Regions from separate parts of the Streptomyces tremellae genome, predicted to be linked through region 1. Evidence: riboswitches for the same ligand, from Rfam matches in the RefSeq annotation. Region 1 holds a riboswitch; each other region holds the start of a gene.
The links. Region 1 has a riboswitch for cobalamin ahead of metE (5-methyltetrahydropteroyltriglutamate--homocysteine S-methyltransferase). Riboswitches for the same ligand answer to the same signal wherever they lie in the genome.
Positions count from the first base shown of each region.

Region 1 (5,847 bases):
GCTGATCGGCGTCGACCAGGCCAAGGCCAACCTGGCGCAGGAGATCCCGGCAGGCACCTCGTACGAGAAGGTACGCGACGCGGCCCGCGCGCAGTGGGACAAGCTGATGGGCCGGATCACCGTGAAGGGCGCGAGCCAGGACCAGCTCACCACGCTCTACTCGAACATGTACCGGCTCTACCTCTACCCGAACTCCGGCTTCGAGAACACCGGTTCGAAGAAGAAGCCGGTCTACCGCTACGCCAGCCCGTTCTCCGCGATGCCGGGGCCCGACACCGCTACCCACACCGGCGCCAAGATCGTCAACGGCAAGGTGTACGTCAACAACGGCTTCTGGGACACCTACAGGACCACCTGGCCGGCCTACTCGCTGCTCACGCCACAGAGGGCGGGCGAGATGGTCGACGGATTCGTCCAGCAGTACAAGGACGGCGGCTGGATGTCGCGCTGGTCCTCGCCCGGCTACGCCGACCTGATGACCGGCACCTCGTCGGACATCGCCTTCGCCGACGCGTACCTCAAGGGCGTGAAGTTCGACGCCGAGGCCGCCTACGACGCCGCGGTCAAGAACGCCACCGTCGTCCCGCCCTCCTCGGGCGTCGGCCGCAAGGGCATGAACACCTCGCCGTTCCTCGGCTACACCACCACCAGCACCGGCGAGGGCTTCTCCTGGGCCATGGAGGGGTACGTCAACGACTACGGCATCGCCCAGATGGGCAAGGCCCTCTACCAGAAGACCCACAAGAAGCGGTACGCCGACGAGTCCGCCTACTTCCGCAACCGGGCGCAGGACTACGTCGAGCTCTACGACAAGCAGGTCGGCTTCTTCCAGGGCCGCGACGACCAGGGCAACTGGCACCTGCCGCCCGGCCAGTACGACCCGCGCGACTGGGGCGGCGACTACACCGAGAGCAACGGCTGGGGCTACTCCTTCACCGTGCCCCAGGACACCCGCGGCCTCGCGGACATCTACGGTGGCCGCGCCGGCCTCGCGAAGAAGCTCGACACGTTCTTCTCGACGCCCGAGACGGCCCAGTTCCCCGGCTCCTACGGCGGCGTCATCCACGAGATGACCGAGGCCAGGGACACCCGGATGGGCGAGCTCGGCCAGAGCAACCAGCCCGCGCACGGCATCACGTACATGTACGACGCCGCCGGCCAGCCGTACAAGACGCAGGCAAAGGTCCGCGAGGTGCTGTCCCGGCTCTACACCGGAAGCGACATCGGACAGGGTTACCACGGCGACGAGGACAACGGCGAGCAGTCGGCCTGGTACATCTTCTCGTCGCTCGGCTTCTACCCGCTCGTGATGGGCAGCGGCGACTACACCATCGGCTCCCCGCTGTTCCAGCAGGCCACCCTGCACCTCGACAACGGACGGACCCTGACGGTCAACGCGCCGAGGAACAGCTCACGCAACGTCTACATCCAGGGCGTGAAGTTCAACGGCAAGCGGTGGGACTCCACGTCTCTCCCGCACGACCTGCTCGTCAAGGGCGGGACGCTGGACTTCGCGATGGGGCCGCGGCCCTCCGCCTGGGGCAGCGGCGAGAAGGACGGACCCGCCTCCATCACCCAGGGCGACACGGCCCCGACGCCGCGCACCGACGCCCTCTCGGGCCCCGGTGCCCTGTTCGACGACACCTCCGACACATCGGCCTCGTTCACCGCCGTCGACCTGCCGCTCGGCACCTCGGGCGCCCCGGTGGAAGGCGTGCAGTACACCCTGACCTCCGCGGACCGCGCCAAGGCCCCGGACGGCTGGGTGCTCCAGGGCTCCACCGACAACAGCCACTGGACGACCGTGGACCGGCGCTCCGGGCAGTCCTTCACGTGGGACAAGCAGACCCGCCCGTTCACCGTCGCCCACCCGGGCGCGTACACGCACTACCGGCTGGTGGCGGACCACGAAAGCACCCTCGCGGAGGTCGAGTTGCTGCACTGACCCCGGCACGCACCCGCACCCCGGGCCCCGGGACCGCGCCGCACACGGCGCGGGCCCGGGGCCTTCGCACCGCGCCGGGATCAGACCGACGGGCCGCCCAGCTCCGCGCGGACCGTGCGGGCGGCGGCGACCAGGTGTTCGAGCGAAGCGCGGGTCTCCGGCCAGGCCCGGGTCTTCAGCCCGCAGTCCGGGTTGACCCAGAGCCGCTCAGCGGGGATCGCCCCGAGCCCGGCGCGCAGCAGCGCGGCGGCCTCCTCGGCGCTCGGCACCCGCGGTGAGTGGATGTCGTAGACACCGGGGCCCGCCTCGCGCGGATAGCCGTGGCCCGCGAGCTCGTGGGCGACCTGCATGTGCGAGCGGGCCGCCTCCAGGCTGATGACGTCCGCGTCGAGGTCGTCGATGGCCCCGACGATGTCGCCGAACTCGGCGTAGCACATGTGCGTGTGGATCTGGGTGACGGGCGCGGCGCCCCCCGTGGTGAGCCGGAACGCCTCGGTGGCCCACGCCAGATAGGCGGGGCGGTCGGCGGCGCGCAGCGGCAGCGTCTCGCGCAGCGCGGGCTCGTCCACCTGGATCACCCCGGTACCGGCCGCCTCCAGGTCGTTCACCTCGTCGCGCAGCGCGAGCGCCACCTGCCGCGCCGTCTCCCCGAGCGGCTGGTCGTCACGGACGAAGGACCAGGCGAGCATGGTGACGGGACCGGTCAGCATGCCCTTGACCGGACGGTCGGTGAGGGACTGCGCGTACGCCGTCCAGCGCACCGTCATCGGCCCGGGGCGTGCGATGTCGCCCGCGAGGATCGGCGGACGCACGCAGCGGGTGCCGTACGACTGGACCCAGCCGTGCCGGGTGGCGAGGTAGCCGGTGAGCTGCTCGGCGAAGTACTGCACCATGTCGTTGCGTTCGGGCTCGCCGTGCACCAGCACGTCGAGTCCCGTCTTCTCCTGGAAGGAGATCACGTCCCGGATCTCGGCCCTGATCCGCTCCTCGTACTCCTCGGTACCGATCCGACCCGAGCGCAGGTCGGCGCGCGCCGCCCGCAGTTCGCCGGTCTGCGGGAAGGAGCCGATCGTGGTCGTCGGCAGCAGCGGCAGGCCGAGCCGTGCGCGCTGCGCGGCGGCCCGCTCCGGGTAGGGCAGAAAGCGGCGGGTCCCGGCCTCGGTGACGGCTGCGGCGCGGGCGCGGACGGCCGGGTCGCGGGTGACGGGCGAGGCGGCGCGGGAGGCCAGCGCCGCCCGGTTCACGGCGAGTTCGGCGGCGATCGCGTCCGTGCCCCGCGCCAGGCCCCGCGCGAGGGCGGCGACCTCCGCGGTCTTCTGCCGCGCGAAGGCGAGCCAGCGCAGGATCTGCGGGTCGATGTCGCGCTCGGCCGCCGTGTCCAGCGGGACGTGCAGCAGGGAGCAGGACGCCGACACGTCGACCCGGTCGGCGAGTCCCAGGAGTGTGCCGAGCGTGCTGAGGGACTTCTCCAGGTCGTTCACCCAGATGTTGCGGCCGTCGACGACGCCCGCCACGAGCCGCTTGCCCGGCAGGCCGCCGACGGCGGCGAGCGCGTCCAGGTTGGCGGCCGCCGGCCCGGTGAAGTCGAGCGCGAGGCCCTCGACGGGCGAAGCCGCCAGTACGGGCAGGGCGTCGCCCAGCCGGTCGAAGTAGGAGGCCACGAGCAGCCGCGGCCGGTCGGCGAGGGCGCCCAGGTCGCGGTAGGCGCGCGCGGTGGCGTTCAGCTCCGCAGGGGTGCGGTCCTGGACCAGGGCGGGCTCGTCCAGTTGCACCCACTCGGCACCCGCCGCGCGCAGGTCGGCGAGCACCTCCGCGTAGACGGGCAGCAGCCGGTCGAGCAGGGTCAGCGGGTCGAAGCTGGCCGCGACCCCCGGCGCGGGCTTCGACAGCAGCAGATAGGTGACGGGGCCGACCAGGACAGGCCGGGCGGCGAGGCCGAGTGCGAGCGCCTCGCGGACCTCGGCGACCTGCTTGGCCGAGTCGGCCAAGAAGGCGGTGTCGGGGCCCAACTCGGGTACGAGGTAGTGGTAGTTGGTGTCGAACCACTTGGTCATTTCGAGCGGCGCGACGTCCTGCGTGCCACGGGCCATGGCGAAGTAGCCGTCCAGCGGGTCGGCGGCCACGGCGGCCCGGTGCCGCGCGGGGACCGCGCCGACCATGACGGTCGTGTCGAGCATGTGGTCGTAGTACGAGAAGTCGCCCGTGGGCACCTCGTCGAGGCCGGCGGCCGCCAGGTTGCGCCAGTTGGCGCGGCGCAGTCCCGCGGCGGTGGCGCGGAGGGCGGCGGCGTCCACGCGGCCCTTCCAGTACCCCTCGATCGCCTTCTTGAGCTCGCGGCCCTGCCCCTGCCTCGGGTAGCCGTACACGGTGGCCCGTGCCGCCGCGGCTGTGGTCTCGCTGGTCACGGAGTTCTCCTTCGAGAGACGTTTCCCTGGGATCCCGGGGTCTCGTGGTGAGGAGAGGGGTGACGCAACCCGCGGCACGGCCCGCGAGGCGCGGCCGTCCGCCGGTGGTGCACGCCGACCCGCCCACGAGGTCACCGGTGTTCCGTGCGCGTGGGGTACGCGTACGGGCAGTGGCAGGTCTTCGGACTCGCGGGCGTGTCCTCGTCGTCTCCGACGCGGATTCCTACTGGCCGTCGCTTCCCAGACCCCTGTCGCGGGGCCCAGTGCGTATGACGGCGGTCGTTCCCGCTCACCGCTGCGGGGCAGTCCCGGATTCCCACCGGGTTCCCTCTTGCGACGCCACCGCCTGGCGGACGGGGCGAACCAGCTGCGCCACCCACCCTACGGGCCCGCGCGGCCTCCGTGCCAGGCCATCCGGATTCCGGTACGCGCCCGCTGCTTCCTGGTGGAGAGCGGGCACCCTGGATGGGGTGCGCGTGCCTCCGCGGGCGGAGCGGGCATGCGCCGGGCGACTTCCTCAGGGCCCGGCGCGCCGCGGCGGAGGCGTGCTCGCCCACGGGGTGTACAGCCCCGCTGCGACGTGGTGAACCCGGAAAGGACCGGCATGTTTCATCTTGACCACCTCTGCCTGGGCGTACGCGAGTTGGACGACGGCGTGCGCCGGGTGCGGGAGGAGACGGGGCTCGCACACTACGACGGGGGCGTCTTCCCCTTCGGCCTCGCCAACACGATCTTCCCCCTCGGCGGGGACGTCTACCTGGAGGTCGAGGCGGTGACGGCTCCCGCGGCCGAGCGCGGCGAGGGGGCCGCCGCCTGGTTCGACCGGGCCGTCGCGGACGGCGACCGGTGGATGTTCTGGAGCCTGCGGGCCGACAGCCCCGAGGAACTGGCCGCGGTCGCGCGGCGGCTCGGCGGCGAGGTGACGCGGACGGCGGGCCGCGTCCAGCCCGACGGCACCCAGCGCGTCATCACCACCGCGCCCGGCACCGACGGTGCGATCGCGGGGTGGCGGCGGGGGCTGCCGAACTGGTTCTACCGCGACGACCCCGCCACCCATCCGGACCGCGGCGCGGTGGAGCGCGGCGACCGAGGGGCGGCGGTGACCCGGCTTGAGGTCAGCGCCGACGCCGGGGAACTGCGCGAGCACATCGGTGCCGAGACCTTCGAGCGGTTGCCGCTGGTGCTCGTGCCCGGCCGGCCGGGCGTGCACGCCGCCACGGTGCGCACCGCGTCGGGGCGCGAGGTGACGCTGCGCAGGGACCCGGCCGACCTGTAGCACCGCAGGACCACCTCACCACGGAACGGGCGCGACCCGGCCGGCACCGCACGCACCGTCCCGGCCGGGCGGAGCACCGCGCCCGCGCGGCGTCACAGGCCGCGCAGGGCCTCCTCGACCGCGGCGCGGGGGACCGCCCCCTCGCGCAGGACGGCAGGTCCAAAGCCGCCGGTGAACGCGACGATGGTGGAGGGCAGCGTCCCGCTCGGTCCGCCGTCGAG
Region 1 is NZ_BAABEP010000005.1:94,774-100,620, forward strand. It holds gene ABEA77_RS06330 (GH92 family glycosyl hydrolase) at 1-1,945, shown strand, start outside; gene metE (5-methyltetrahydropteroyltriglutamate--homocysteine S-methyltransferase) at 2,026-4,350, opposite strand; cobalamin riboswitch at 4,506-4,709, opposite strand; gene ABEA77_RS06340 (VOC family protein) at 4,955-5,626, shown strand; gene ABEA77_RS06345 (L-threonylcarbamoyladenylate synthase) at 5,719-5,847, opposite strand, start outside.

Region 2 (5,847 bases), on a different contig from region 1:
GCATCCCCGCGACACCGATCGCCCCTATGAGCTTCCGCTTCACGCCACCCTCCTCAGGGATTCCCGCTACCCCCCGCCCACCGCGAAGACTGACGCCACGCACTGCCGGGGCCGGGACGTGGTCTTTAATGGTTTAGACCAGTACGGGGAGCTTGGCCTAGACCTTTAGGGGTGTCAAGGGTGTATAAGAAGGGCTGTCGTGTCCGTTATCGGACCGACACCTGAGGCAGGGCGGGCCAACGTCCCGACCACGGAGCCGTGTCCCAGCACCGCACCGTGCCACCATGTGAGCCGCGACAGACGGAGGAGCCGGTGACGGCAGGAGCACAGGAGCCGGGAAGGCAGGTCATGGCGGACGGGGGTGCCGGCACCTCCGGGACCGAGGGTAGCGGCGCGGCGGCCACCCGCACCGCCCGGGTGCCAAAGTACTACCGCCTCAAGAGACATCTGCTGGACATGACCCGGACGATGCCGCCCGGCACGCCCGTACCGCCGGAGCGCACGCTCGCCGCCGAGTTCGACACCTCCCGCACGACGGTGCGCCAGGCGCTCCAGGAGCTGGTGGTCGAGGGCAGGCTGGAGCGCATCCAGGGCAAGGGCACGTTCGTCGCGAAGCCGAAAGTCTCGCAGGCACTCCAACTCACCTCGTACACCGAGGACATGCGGGCCCAGGGACTCGAACCCACCTCGCAGCTGCTGGACATCGGGTACGTCACGGCCGACGACCGGCTCGCCGGACTGCTGGAGATCGCGTCGGGCGGCCGGGTGCTGCGCATCGAGCGGCTGCGCCTCGCGAGCGGCGAGCCGATGGCGATCGAGACCACCCACCTGTCGGCGAAGCGCTTCCCCGCGCTGCGCCGCTCCCTGGTCAAGTACACCTCGCTCTACACCGCGCTGGCCGAGGTCTACGGGGTCCACCTGGCGCAGGCCGAGGAGACCATCGAGACCTCGCTCGCCACGCCCCGCGAGGCCGGGCTGCTCGGCACGGACGTGGGCCTGCCGATGCTGATGCTGTCCCGCCACTCCCTGGACGAGGGGGGCGAGGCGGTCGAGTGGGTGCGGTCCGTGTACCGGGGCGACCGCTACAAGTTCGTGGCGCGGCTGCACCGGCCGGTGGGCTGAGGACGGCGCGCCCCGCAAGCGGCCCGGAGCCCCCGCGCCGGGCCGTCTGCGATCGAGACGGCGGGCCCGCGCGGGTCCGCGCCTGAAAACGAGTGCCGAACCGGACCGGCGCGGGCCACTCGTGCGACCGGCTTGCAGCGCCGTTGACATCACCGTTTCCGTTCCGATACGCGGACAGGGGGTGACGCAACGCTTATACCGCGCTTAGATTGCCCCCGCATTACCAGGTGATCAAGCGAGGGGACGCAGCCGATGCCCGATGTTCCTCAGGAGCACGAATCCGCGGCGGGCGGCACGAGACCGCCCACCGTCACCCCGCTGCGCGTGGTCATCGGGGTGTGCCTGGTCATCCCGTTCGTCGCGATGCTCTGGGTCGGCTCGTACGCCAGGGTCGACCCGACCTTCATCGGCATCCCGTTCTTCTACTGGTACCAGTTGCTGTGGGTGCTGATCACCACGGCGCTGACGGTGGTCGCCCACAAGCTCTGGCAGCACGACCAGCGCTCGCGGGCCGCGGCCCGCGCCGCGCGTGAGGGAGGTGCCGCGCGATGAACGGCGGCGGTGTCAACGGCGTCGCGCTCGGCGTCTTCATCTTCTTCTTCCTCGCCGTGACCGTGATGGGCTTCCTCGCGGCCCGGTGGCGCCGGGCGGCCAACGAGCACAGCCTCGACGAATGGGGCCTGGGCGGGCGGTCGTTCGGCACCTGGGTGACGTGGTTCCTGCTCGGCGGCGACCTGTACACCGCGTACACGTTCGTCGCGGTGCCCGCGGCGATCTACGCGGCGGGCGCCTCCGGCTTCTTCGCGGTGCCGTACACGATCCTCGTCTACCCGCTGATCTTCACGTTCCTGCCGCGCCTGTGGTCGGTCTCGCACCGGCACGGGTACGTCACGCCCTCCGACTTCGTCCGCGGCCGCTTCGGCTCCCGCGGCCTGTCGCTCGCGATCGCGGTCACCGGCATCCTCGCGACGATGCCGTACATCGCGCTCCAGCTCGTCGGCATCCAGGCCGTGCTGGACGTGATGGGCGTAGGCGGCCAGAACGGCAACTGGTTCGTCAAGGACCTGCCGCTGTTCATCGCCTTCCTGGTGCTCGCGGCGTACACGTACGTGTCCGGGCTGCGCGCGCCCGCGCTGATCGCGTTCGTCAAGGACGGCCTGATCTACATCGTCATCCTCGTGGCGATCATCTACATCCCGATCAGGCTCGGCGGCTTCGACGACATCTTCGCGAAGGCAGCGCACGCGTTCGCGAAGATCTCCCCGGCAACCGGCAAGCCCAAGGGCTCGCTCGCCCCGCCGCCCACCGGGCAGTGGGGGTACGCCACGCTCGCGCTCGGCTCCGCGCTCGCGCTGTTCATGTACCCGCACTCCATCACGGCGACCCTGTCGAGCCGCAGCCGCGAGGTGATCCGCCGCAACACCACGATCCTGCCGCTGTACTCGCTGATGCTGGGGCTGCTCGCCATCCTCGGCTTCATGGCGATCGCGGCCGGGATCAAGGTGTCCAACGGACAGTTGGCGATCCCGACGCTGTTCGCGCAGATGTTCCCGAGCTGGTTCGCGGGGGTGGCGTTCGCGGCGATCGGCATCGGCGCGCTGGTGCCCGCGGCGATCATGTCGATCGCGGCGGCGAACCTCTTCACCCGCAACATCTACCGTGACTTCATCAAGCCGGACGCCACGCCCGAGCAGGAGACCCGCGTCTCCAAGCTCGTCTCCCTGCTGGTGAAGGTCGGCGCGCTGGTCTTCGTGCTCGGCATGGACCAGACGGTGGCGATCAACTTCCAGCTGCTCGGCGGCATCTGGATCCTCCAGACCATGCCCGCCATCGTCAGCGGCCTGTTCACCCGCTGGTTCCACCGCTGGGCGCTGCTGGCCGGCTGGGCCGCCGGTATGGTCTACGGCACGCTCGCCGCGTACGGCGTCGCGAGCCCGACGCAGAAGCACTTCGGCGGCTCGTCGGCCGAGATCCCCGGCATCGGGCAGATCGGCTACATCGGCATGACGGCGTTCGTGCTGAACGTCCTGGTCTCCGTCGTCCTGACCTTCGTCTTCCGCGCCTTCAAGGCCCCCGAGGGCACCGACGAGACGCGCCCGGGCGACTACACCGCGGACGCGGGCGACAAGGACGTCGAGGTGGAACTCCCCCCGGCCCCCGTCAACTGACCCGCCCCCACGGGCCGCCGCCTCTTACCGGGCGGTGGCCCGTCGCCGTCCACGGGCCCGGGGTCAGTGCACCCAGTCCTTGAGCGGCTCGGTGTCGAGCGTGATCCCGACGGGCTCCGGCAGGGTGATTTCCTTGCCGAACGGCACCACGCGCACGCTCTCGTACCGCACGCCGTCGGGCTCGCTGTGCACGCGGACCTCCGCGTTGTCCCGATCGACCAACAGGTACACCGGGATGCCCGCCTGGGCGTAGGCCGCCGGCTTCTCGACCCGGTCGCGGGCGTTGGTATCGTCGTCGTACGACGTGACCTCAAGGGCCATGGGAACGGCGCCCTCCGGCTCCGCCCACTCACCACGGCCGAGGAGCGCACCGCTCTCCGTGAGCACACCGTCCGGCCTGGCCCGGCCCCTGCGGTACTGCTGCACCTTGAGCCCCTGCTCCGGATACAGCCACAGCTCAGGCCTGGCCTGGATGCAGATACGGGTCAGCCACTCGATGATCCGCCCGTGCTCCGGGTCCGGCCCTGTCTTGCTCCTGATCTTCCCGTCGAAGAGTCCGAATCGGATGCCGGTCAAGTGCTCCACCAACACCTCGGCGGCCTCCTCGAACTCCTCCGGCACAATCTCGCGCCCGTCGCTCACAGCGGTCACGGGAAGCGCCTCCTTCTAGTCCCGAACGATATCCCAAGCAGCCGACACCGGACCCTCAGAACGCCACACGCCACAACATCTAGTGGTCGTTGCGCCGGGTGCGCCCAGATGTATGCTCATGGCGCTGCCGACGCAGGGGAACCCGGTGAGAGTCCGGGACTGTCCCGCAACGGTGTGCGCGGTGCGTCCGCGCGAGTCCGAGTACCTGACGGCAGCCGCCCCGGCGCGGTGCCGGGGCTGCCAGGACGTCCGGGTCTCGTGGAGTGGACCGGTGGACGCGGTGGTGCCGCCCGCCCTGCCCAGGGGCCGGTGCCCTCACCGCCGTTCCCCGCCCCGCGCGGACCGGCCAAGTGAGGGAGAGCCTCCAGCGTGACCATCGCACCCCCGGAACCCGTTTCGGCCGAACTGCTGCGGATTCTCACGGACCTCACCGCCGACCTGCCCGGCGTCGAGCCAGGCAGGGTGGCCGCCGCAGCGCTGCGCGGCCGCAGCGCCCACGCGGACGCGGCCGAGCTGCGCGACCTCGCGACCGAGGCCGCCGCAGGCCTGATCTCCGAGGACCCCGCGTACAGCAGGCTCGCCGCCCGGCTGCTGGCCCGCGCCGTGGCCGAGGAGGCGGCGGGCGAGGGCGCCGTGTCGTTCTCCGCGTCGATCGCCGTCGGGCACCGCGAGGGGCTGATCGCCGACCGCACCGCCGCGTTCACGGCCGCGCACCGGGCCGCCCTCGACGCGCTGGTGGACCCGGCGGCCGACGACGGCTTCGAGTACTTCGGCCTGCGGACCGTGTACACGCGCTACGTGCTGCGCCACCCGACGACCCGCCGGGTCATCGAGACGCCGCAGTACTTCCTGCTGCGGGTGGCGGCCGGGCTCGCGAGGGACACCTCGGACGCCTCGCTGGCCGAGGTCGCCGACCTGTACCGGCTGATGTCGCGCCGCGCGTACCTGCCCTCCTCCCCCACCCTGTTCAACTCGGGCACCCGCCACCCGCAGATGTCCTCCTGCTACCTGCTGGACTCGCCGCTGGACGAGCTGGACTCGATCTACGCCCGCTACCACCAGGTCGCGCGGCTCTCGAAGCACTCGGGCGGCATCGGCCTGCCGTTCTCGCGGGTGCGGGCACGCGGCTCGCTGATCCGGGGCACCAACGGGCTCTCCAACGGGATCGTGCCGTTCCTGCGCACCCTGGACGCCTCCGTCGCCGCCGTGAACCAGGGCGGCCGCCGCAAGGGTGCCGCCGCCGTGTACCTGGAGACCTGGCACGCCGACATCGAGGAGTTCCTCGAACTGCGCGACAACACCGGCGAGGAGGCCCGCCGCACCCACAACCTGAACCTCGCGCACTGGATCCCCGACGAGTTCATGCGCCGGGTCGCCGCCGACGAGGAGTGGTCGCTGTTCTCGCCGTCCGACGTGCCCGAGCTCACCGACCTGTGGGGCGAGCGGTTCGACGCCGCGTACCGGGCCGCCGAGGCGGCCGGCCTCGCCCGCACCACGCTGCCCGCGCGCGAGCTGTACGGGCGGATGATGCGCACCCTCGCGCAGACCGGCAACGGCTGGATGACCTTCAAGGACACCGCGAACCGCACGGCCAACCAGACCGCCGGGCCCGGTCGGGTCATCCACTCGTCGAACCTGTGCACCGAGATCCTGGAGGTCACGGACGACTCCGAGACCGCCGTGTGCAACCTCGGCTCGGTCAACCTGGGCGCGTTCACCGCCGCGGGCCCTTACGGCGGGGTGGACACCGCGCTCGACTGGGAGCGGCTCGACGCGGCCGTCCGCGTCGCGGTGCGCTTCCTCGACCGGGTCGTGGACCGCAACTTCTACCCGACCGGGGAGGCCGGGCGCTCCAACTCCCGCTGGCGGCCGGTCGCGCTGGGCGTGATGGGCCTCCAGGACGTGT
Region 2 is NZ_BAABEP010000033.1:6,402-12,248, reverse strand. It holds gene ABEA77_RS21405 (extracellular solute-binding protein) at 1-43, opposite strand, end outside; gene ABEA77_RS21400 (GntR family transcriptional regulator) at 349-1,122, shown strand; gene ABEA77_RS21395 (DUF3311 domain-containing protein) at 1,375-1,674, shown strand; gene mctP (monocarboxylate uptake permease MctP) at 1,671-3,290, shown strand; gene ABEA77_RS21385 (Uma2 family endonuclease) at 3,354-3,941, opposite strand; adenosylcobalamin-variant (AdoCbl-variant) riboswitch at 4,066-4,156, shown strand; gene ABEA77_RS21380 (ribonucleoside-diphosphate reductase subunit alpha) at 4,311-5,847, shown strand, end outside.
Region 2: another riboswitch for cobalamin. It lies ahead of ABEA77_RS21380 (ribonucleoside-diphosphate reductase subunit alpha); the one in region 1 lies ahead of metE (5-methyltetrahydropteroyltriglutamate--homocysteine S-methyltransferase).

Region 3 (5,847 bases), on a different contig from region 1:
CACTCGCCGTTGTCGTCGCGGTAGCGGGTCAGCAGCGAGTCGGCGAGCGCCTGGCCGGTCTCCCAGGCGAGCCTGCTCGGCACGGCCTTCGGGTCGACTGAGTAGAAGTTCCGCCCGGTCGGCAGCACGTTGACCAGGCCGCGCAGCGGTGAGCCCGAAGGACCCGCGGGCACGAAGCCGCCGTTGAGCGCGAGGACCGCGTGGTCGATCTCGTCGGTGGTGCCCGCGAGGCGCGGCACGACCTCGCGCGCCGCGAAGTCGAGGATGCGGCCGACCGCTTCCGGCTGCCCCGCGGCGACCTCGGCGACCGCGGAGGGCGCCCAGCCCGCGTCCTCCATCGCCTGCACGAGGGCGCGGGCGCGCGCCTCGACCTCGTCGGCGGCGGTGCGGGTGGCGGCGGACTCGTCGAGGCCGAGCGCCTCGCGCAGGCCGGGCAGCGACTGCGTGCCGCCCCAGATCTGCCGGGCCCGCAGCACCGCGAGGACGAGATTGACCCGGGCCTCGCCGGTGGGCGCGCCGCCCAGCACGTGCAGGCCGTCGCGGATCTGCGCGTCCTTGATCTCGCAGAGCCAGCCGTCGAGGTGCAGGACGAACTCGTCGAAGCCCTCGTCGTCGGGCCGCTCGTCGGGGTCGAGCCCGAGGTCGTGATCGAGCTTCGCCGCCTGGATCAGCGTCCAGATCTGCGCCCGGACCGCGGGCAGCTTCGCCGGGTCCATGGAGGCGATCTGCGCGTGCTCGTCGAGGAGTTGCTCAAGGCGGGCGATGTCGCCGTACGACTCGGCGCGCGCCATCGGCGGCACCAGGTGGTCCACGAGGGTGGCATGCACGCGGCGCTTGGCCTGGGTGCCCTCCCCGGGGTCGTTGACGAGGAACGGGTAGACGAGCGGCAGGTCGCCGAGGGCCGCGTCGGGCGCGCAGGCAGCGGACAGGCCCGCGTTCTTGCCGGGCAGCCACTCCAGATTGCCGTGCTTGCCCAGGTGGACCATGGCGTCCGCGCCGAACCCGCCCTCGGCACGCGGCGCCTGGATCCAGCGGTACGCGGCGAGGTAGTGGTGCGAGGGCGGCAGGTCGGGGTCGTGGTAGATCGCGATGGGGTTCTCGCCGAAGCCGCGCGGCGGCTGGATCAGGATCAGCAGATTGCCGTACCGCAGCGCCGCGAGGACGATGTCGCCCTCGGGGTTGTGCGTGCGGTCCACGAACATCTCACCCGGCGCCTGCCCCCAGTGCTCCTCCACCGACTCCCGCAGCTCGGCGGGGAGTTCGGCGAACCAGCGGCGGTAGTCGGCGGCCGGGACGCGCACCGGGTTGCGTGCGAGCTGCTCCTCGGTGAGCCACTCCTGGTCGTGGCCGCCGGCCTCGATGAGCGCGCGGATCAGCTCGTCGCCGTCGCCCGAGACGAGGCCCGGGACGGCGGGCAGGGCACCGGTCGCGGGAGCGCCCTCCGCGGGCGGCGCGGCCGGGCCGAAGTCGTACCCCTCGGCGACGAGGCGGCGCAGCAGCGCGACGGCGCTCGCCGGGGTGTCGAGGCCCACGGCGTTGCCGATGCGGGAGTGCTTCGTCGGGTACGCGGAGAGCACCAGCGCGAGGCGCTTGTCCGCAGGGGGTATGTGGCGCAGCCGCGCGTGACGGACCGCGATCCCGGCGACGCGGGCGGCGCGCTCCGGGTCGGCGACGTACGAAGGCAGACCGTCCTCGTCGATCTCCTTGAACGAGAACGGCACGGTGATCAGCCGCCCGTCGAACTCCGGCACCGCGATCTGCCCGGCCGCGTCCAGCGGCGAGAGCCCCTCGTCGTTGGCCTCCCAGTCGGCGCGCGAGCCCGTCAGGCACAGCGCCTGGAGGATCGGGACGCCGAGCGCGGCCAGCGCGCCCGCGTCCCACGACTCGTCGTCCTCGCCCGCCGAGGCCCCGGCAGGGCGGGTGCCGCCCGCCGCGAGGACCGTCGTGACCAGCGCGTCCGCCGCGCCGAGCGCGTCGAGCAGCTCGGGCTCAGGGGTGCGGAGCGACGCCACGTACAGCGGCAGCGGCCGGCCGCCCGCCGCCTCGATCGCCGAGCACAGGGCGTCCACGAAACCGGTGTTGCCGCTCATGTGGTGCGCGCGGTAGTAGAGCACCGCGACGAGCGGCCCCGTCGCGCCTGGCGCGGCATCGCGCTCCAGGTGCCCCCAGGTCGGGGCGGGCGCGGGCGGCTCGAAGCCGTGCCCGGTGAGCAGCACGGTGTCGGAGAGGAAGCGGGCCAGCTGGTCGAGGTTGGCGGGGCCGCCGTGCGCGAGGTAGGCGTGCGCCTCGGCCGCGATGCCGATGGGGACCGTCGACGCCTCCATCAGCTGCGCGTCGGGGGCCTGCTCGCCGGTGAGGACGACCAGCGGCACGCCGCTCGCCCGCAGCGCGTCGATCCCCTCCTGCCAGGCGCGCACCCCGCCGAGCAGCCGCACGACGACGAGGTCCGCACCGTCGAGCAGCCCCGGCAGGTCGTCGAGCGGCAGCCGCGCCGGGTTGGCGAACCTGAACGGCACGGGCGCGCCCGCCGCGTGCGCGGCACGGGCCGAGAGCAGATCGGTGTCGGACGTCGACAGGAGCAGCAGCATGCGGCGGCTCGCCTTCCTCGGGGTCCGCGCCCCGGGCAGTGGGAGGACGGCGGGAGTTCCTGACTCACCCGGAGAGTGCCGGGCTCACAGTGGCGGGACCGTGCCGGATTCTCACCGGCCTTCCTCCCAGACGCCGTCGCTGGTCCCTCGATAGTAAGCGGTGCTGGTCGGAGTGGGGAGAGCGCATGGCCGCCGGGGGCACGGGGCGGGGCGGGCGCCCGGCGGGGCGTGGTGTGTGCGGGCGGTGGGTGGCCCAGGTGGGGCTGGGTATGCTCGCCGCCGTGTCGACAGCCATGCCACCAAAGGGAACGCACCGGGATGAATCCCCCGTGCGTGACCGCGGCGACGCCTGCCCCGGGGCGCTGCGGCTGCACGCCGCCGACGACGGCAGGCTGGCCCGTCTGCGGCTGCCCGGCGGGCTGCTGACGGCACGTCAGGCCGAAGTGGTCGCCGACGCGGCCGAGCTGCTCGGGGACGGGCACCTCGACCTCACCTCACGCGGAAACGTTCAGCTGCGGGGCCTCGCGGAGTCCTGCGCCGCGCCTCTCGCCGCCCGGCTGCACGCGGCGGGCCTGCTGCCCTCCGAGCGGCACGAGCGCGCCCGCAACATCGTCGCGTCCCCGCTCGCCGGGGAGGACGAACTCCCCTTCGCTGACGTGCGGTTGTGGGTGCGCGAGCTGGACGCGCTGGTCTGCGCGAGCGACCGGGCGGCGGACCTGTCGGGACGGTTCCTCTTCGCGCTCGACGACGGGCGGGGCGACGTGGCGACGCTCGGCGCCGATGTGACGTTGCTCGCAGAGCCCGGGGCCGGGAGCGCCGTGCTGCTCGTCGGGCCGGGACGGCTGCGCGTACGGGCCGCCGACGCGCCGCGCGCCGCACTGCTCGCGGCCGAGGCGTTCCGTACGGCAGCCGCCGGCTCCGGTGCCTGGCGCGTACACGAACTGCCGGGGGACGGCGCCGCGCGCCTCGCCGCCGTGCTGCGCGACGCGCTCGGCGCGGGCGGCGTGCGCGCGGAGCACGTACCGGACCCTTACGCCCCGCCGCGCGGCGGCCCGCCCGCGCTCGGCACGGTCCGCGCGCCGGGCGGGGAGCGCGCCGCCGTCTGCGTACAGCCGCCGCTCGGGCGGCTCACCGCCGCGCAGTGGCGGCTGCTCGCGGGCGCGGGCGACGGCCTGCGGGTCACGCCCTGGCGGAGCCTCGTCGTGCCGGGCCTCACGCCCACCGCGGCCGACGTGCTGCTCGGACGGGCCGCTGCCGCGGGCCTCGTGACCAGCGCGGACTCGCCCTGGACCCGCGTCGGCGCGTGCACCGGCAGGCCCGGCTGCGCGAAGTCGCTCGCGGACGTACGGGCCGACGCGGCGGCTGCCGCGGCCGGCCCCAGGGCGCGCCTGCCCGTCTACTTCTCCGGCTGCGCGCGCCGCTGCGGCCACCCGCGCGGCCCGCACCTCGACAAGGTGGCCACGGGGGACGGCACGTACGCGACGACCACGGTCACGGACGCGGCCCCCTCGACGGGCCCCGGCCCGGACCCGGGCCCGGACCCCGCCCCGGCCCGGCGGCACCCGCGCCGAGACCCAGGCACTCCAGACACCCCAGGCACTCCAGACACTCCAGACACCCCCACGACGACAACGGTGACGAGATGACGACGACCACTGGCTTCGCCTACGAGAAGGACGGCTCCGAGATCTACCGCCGCTCCTTCGCCACCATCCGCGCCGAGGCGGACCTGAGCGGTCTGCCCGCGGACGTGGCCCAGGTCGTCGTCCGCATGATCCACGCGTGCGGCATGGTCGACCTGGTCGCCGACGTCGCCCACAGCGCCGGCGTGGTCGCCCGCGCACGCGCCGCCCTGCGCGCGGGCGCGCCGATCCTCTGCGACGCGCAGATGGTCGCGAGCGGCGTCACCCGCAGGCGGCTGCCCGCAGGCAACGAGGTGGTGTGCACTCTCGGCGACCCGGCCGTCCCCGCGCTCGCCGCCGAGCTGGGCACCACCCGCAGCGCCGCCGCGCTCGAACTGTGGCGTGACCGCCTCGACGGCGCGGTCGTCGCCGTCGGCAACGCGCCGACCGCGCTGTTCCGGCTGCTCGAAATGGTCGAGCAGGGCGCGCCCCGCCCGGCCGCCGTGATCGGCGTACCGGTCGGCTTCATCGGCGCTGCCGAGTCCAAGGACGCGCTCGCCGCGCACCCCGCCGCCCTCGACCACCTGGTCGTACGCGGCAGGCGCGGCGGCAGCGCCATCGCCGCAGCCGCGCTCAACGCGATCGCGAGCGAGGACGAGCGATGAGCGAGGGCGAGACGGGCACGGCCGCGCGCCCGGGGGCCGGGGACGCGTCGGCGGCGCGGACGGAGCCCGTCCCGGCCGCGGGCGGGACGGCCGACCGGCAGGCCGGCAGGCTGTACGGCGTCGGGCTCGGGCCGGGCGACCCGGAGCTGCTGACCGTGCGCGCGGTGCGCGCGATCGCGGAGGCCGACGTCGTCGCGTACCACAGCGCCGGGCACGGCAGGTCCATCGCGCGCGCCATCGCCGCCCCGCACCTGCGGCCCGACCACATCGAGGAGGCGCTCGTCTACCCGGTCACGACCGGCACGACCGACCACCCGGGCGGGTACCGCGGCGCCATCGACGCCTTCTACGAGGAGGCCGCGGCGCGGCTCGCCGCGCACCTGGACGCCGGGCGCACCGTCGCGGTGCTCGCCGAGGGCGACCCCCTCTTCTACGGCTCGTACATGCACATGCACAAGCGCCTCGCGCACCGCTACCCGACCGAGGTCGTACCGGGCGTGACCTCGGTGAGCGCGGCGGCCGCGCGGCTGGGGACACCGCTGGTCGAGGGCGAGGAGGTGCTGACGGTCCTGCCGGGCACGCTCCCCGAGGAGGAGCTCGCGGCCCGCCTCTCGGCCGCGGACTCCGCGGTCGTGATGAAGCTCGGCCGCACCTTCCCCGCCGTGCGGCGGGCGGTCGAGCGGGCCGGCCGGCTCGACGACGCGCGGTACGTGGAGCGCGCCACCATGCCGGGCGAGCGCACCGGCGCGCTCGCGGACGCCGACCCGGAGACGGTGCCGTACTTCGCGGTGACGGTGCTGCCGAGCCGCGTGGCCGCGCAGGACGGCCCGGGGCGCGAGGCGCCGCGGCACGGGCGCGGCGGGGTCGTGGTCGTCGGCACCGGGCCCGCGGGCCCCCTCTGGCTCACCCCCGAGGCCCGCGGCGAACTGGCGGCGGCCGACGACCTGGTGGGCTACGCGACGTACCTGGCCC
Region 3 is NZ_BAABEP010000050.1:7,431-13,277, forward strand. It holds gene cobN (cobaltochelatase subunit CobN) at 1-2,588, opposite strand, end outside; cobalamin riboswitch at 2,620-2,741, opposite strand; gene cobG (precorrin-3B synthase) at 2,858-4,234, shown strand; gene ABEA77_RS26025 (precorrin-8X methylmutase) at 4,231-4,875, shown strand; gene ABEA77_RS26030 (precorrin-2 C(20)-methyltransferase) at 4,872-5,847, shown strand, end outside.
Region 3: another riboswitch for cobalamin. It lies ahead of cobN (cobaltochelatase subunit CobN); the one in region 1 lies ahead of metE (5-methyltetrahydropteroyltriglutamate--homocysteine S-methyltransferase).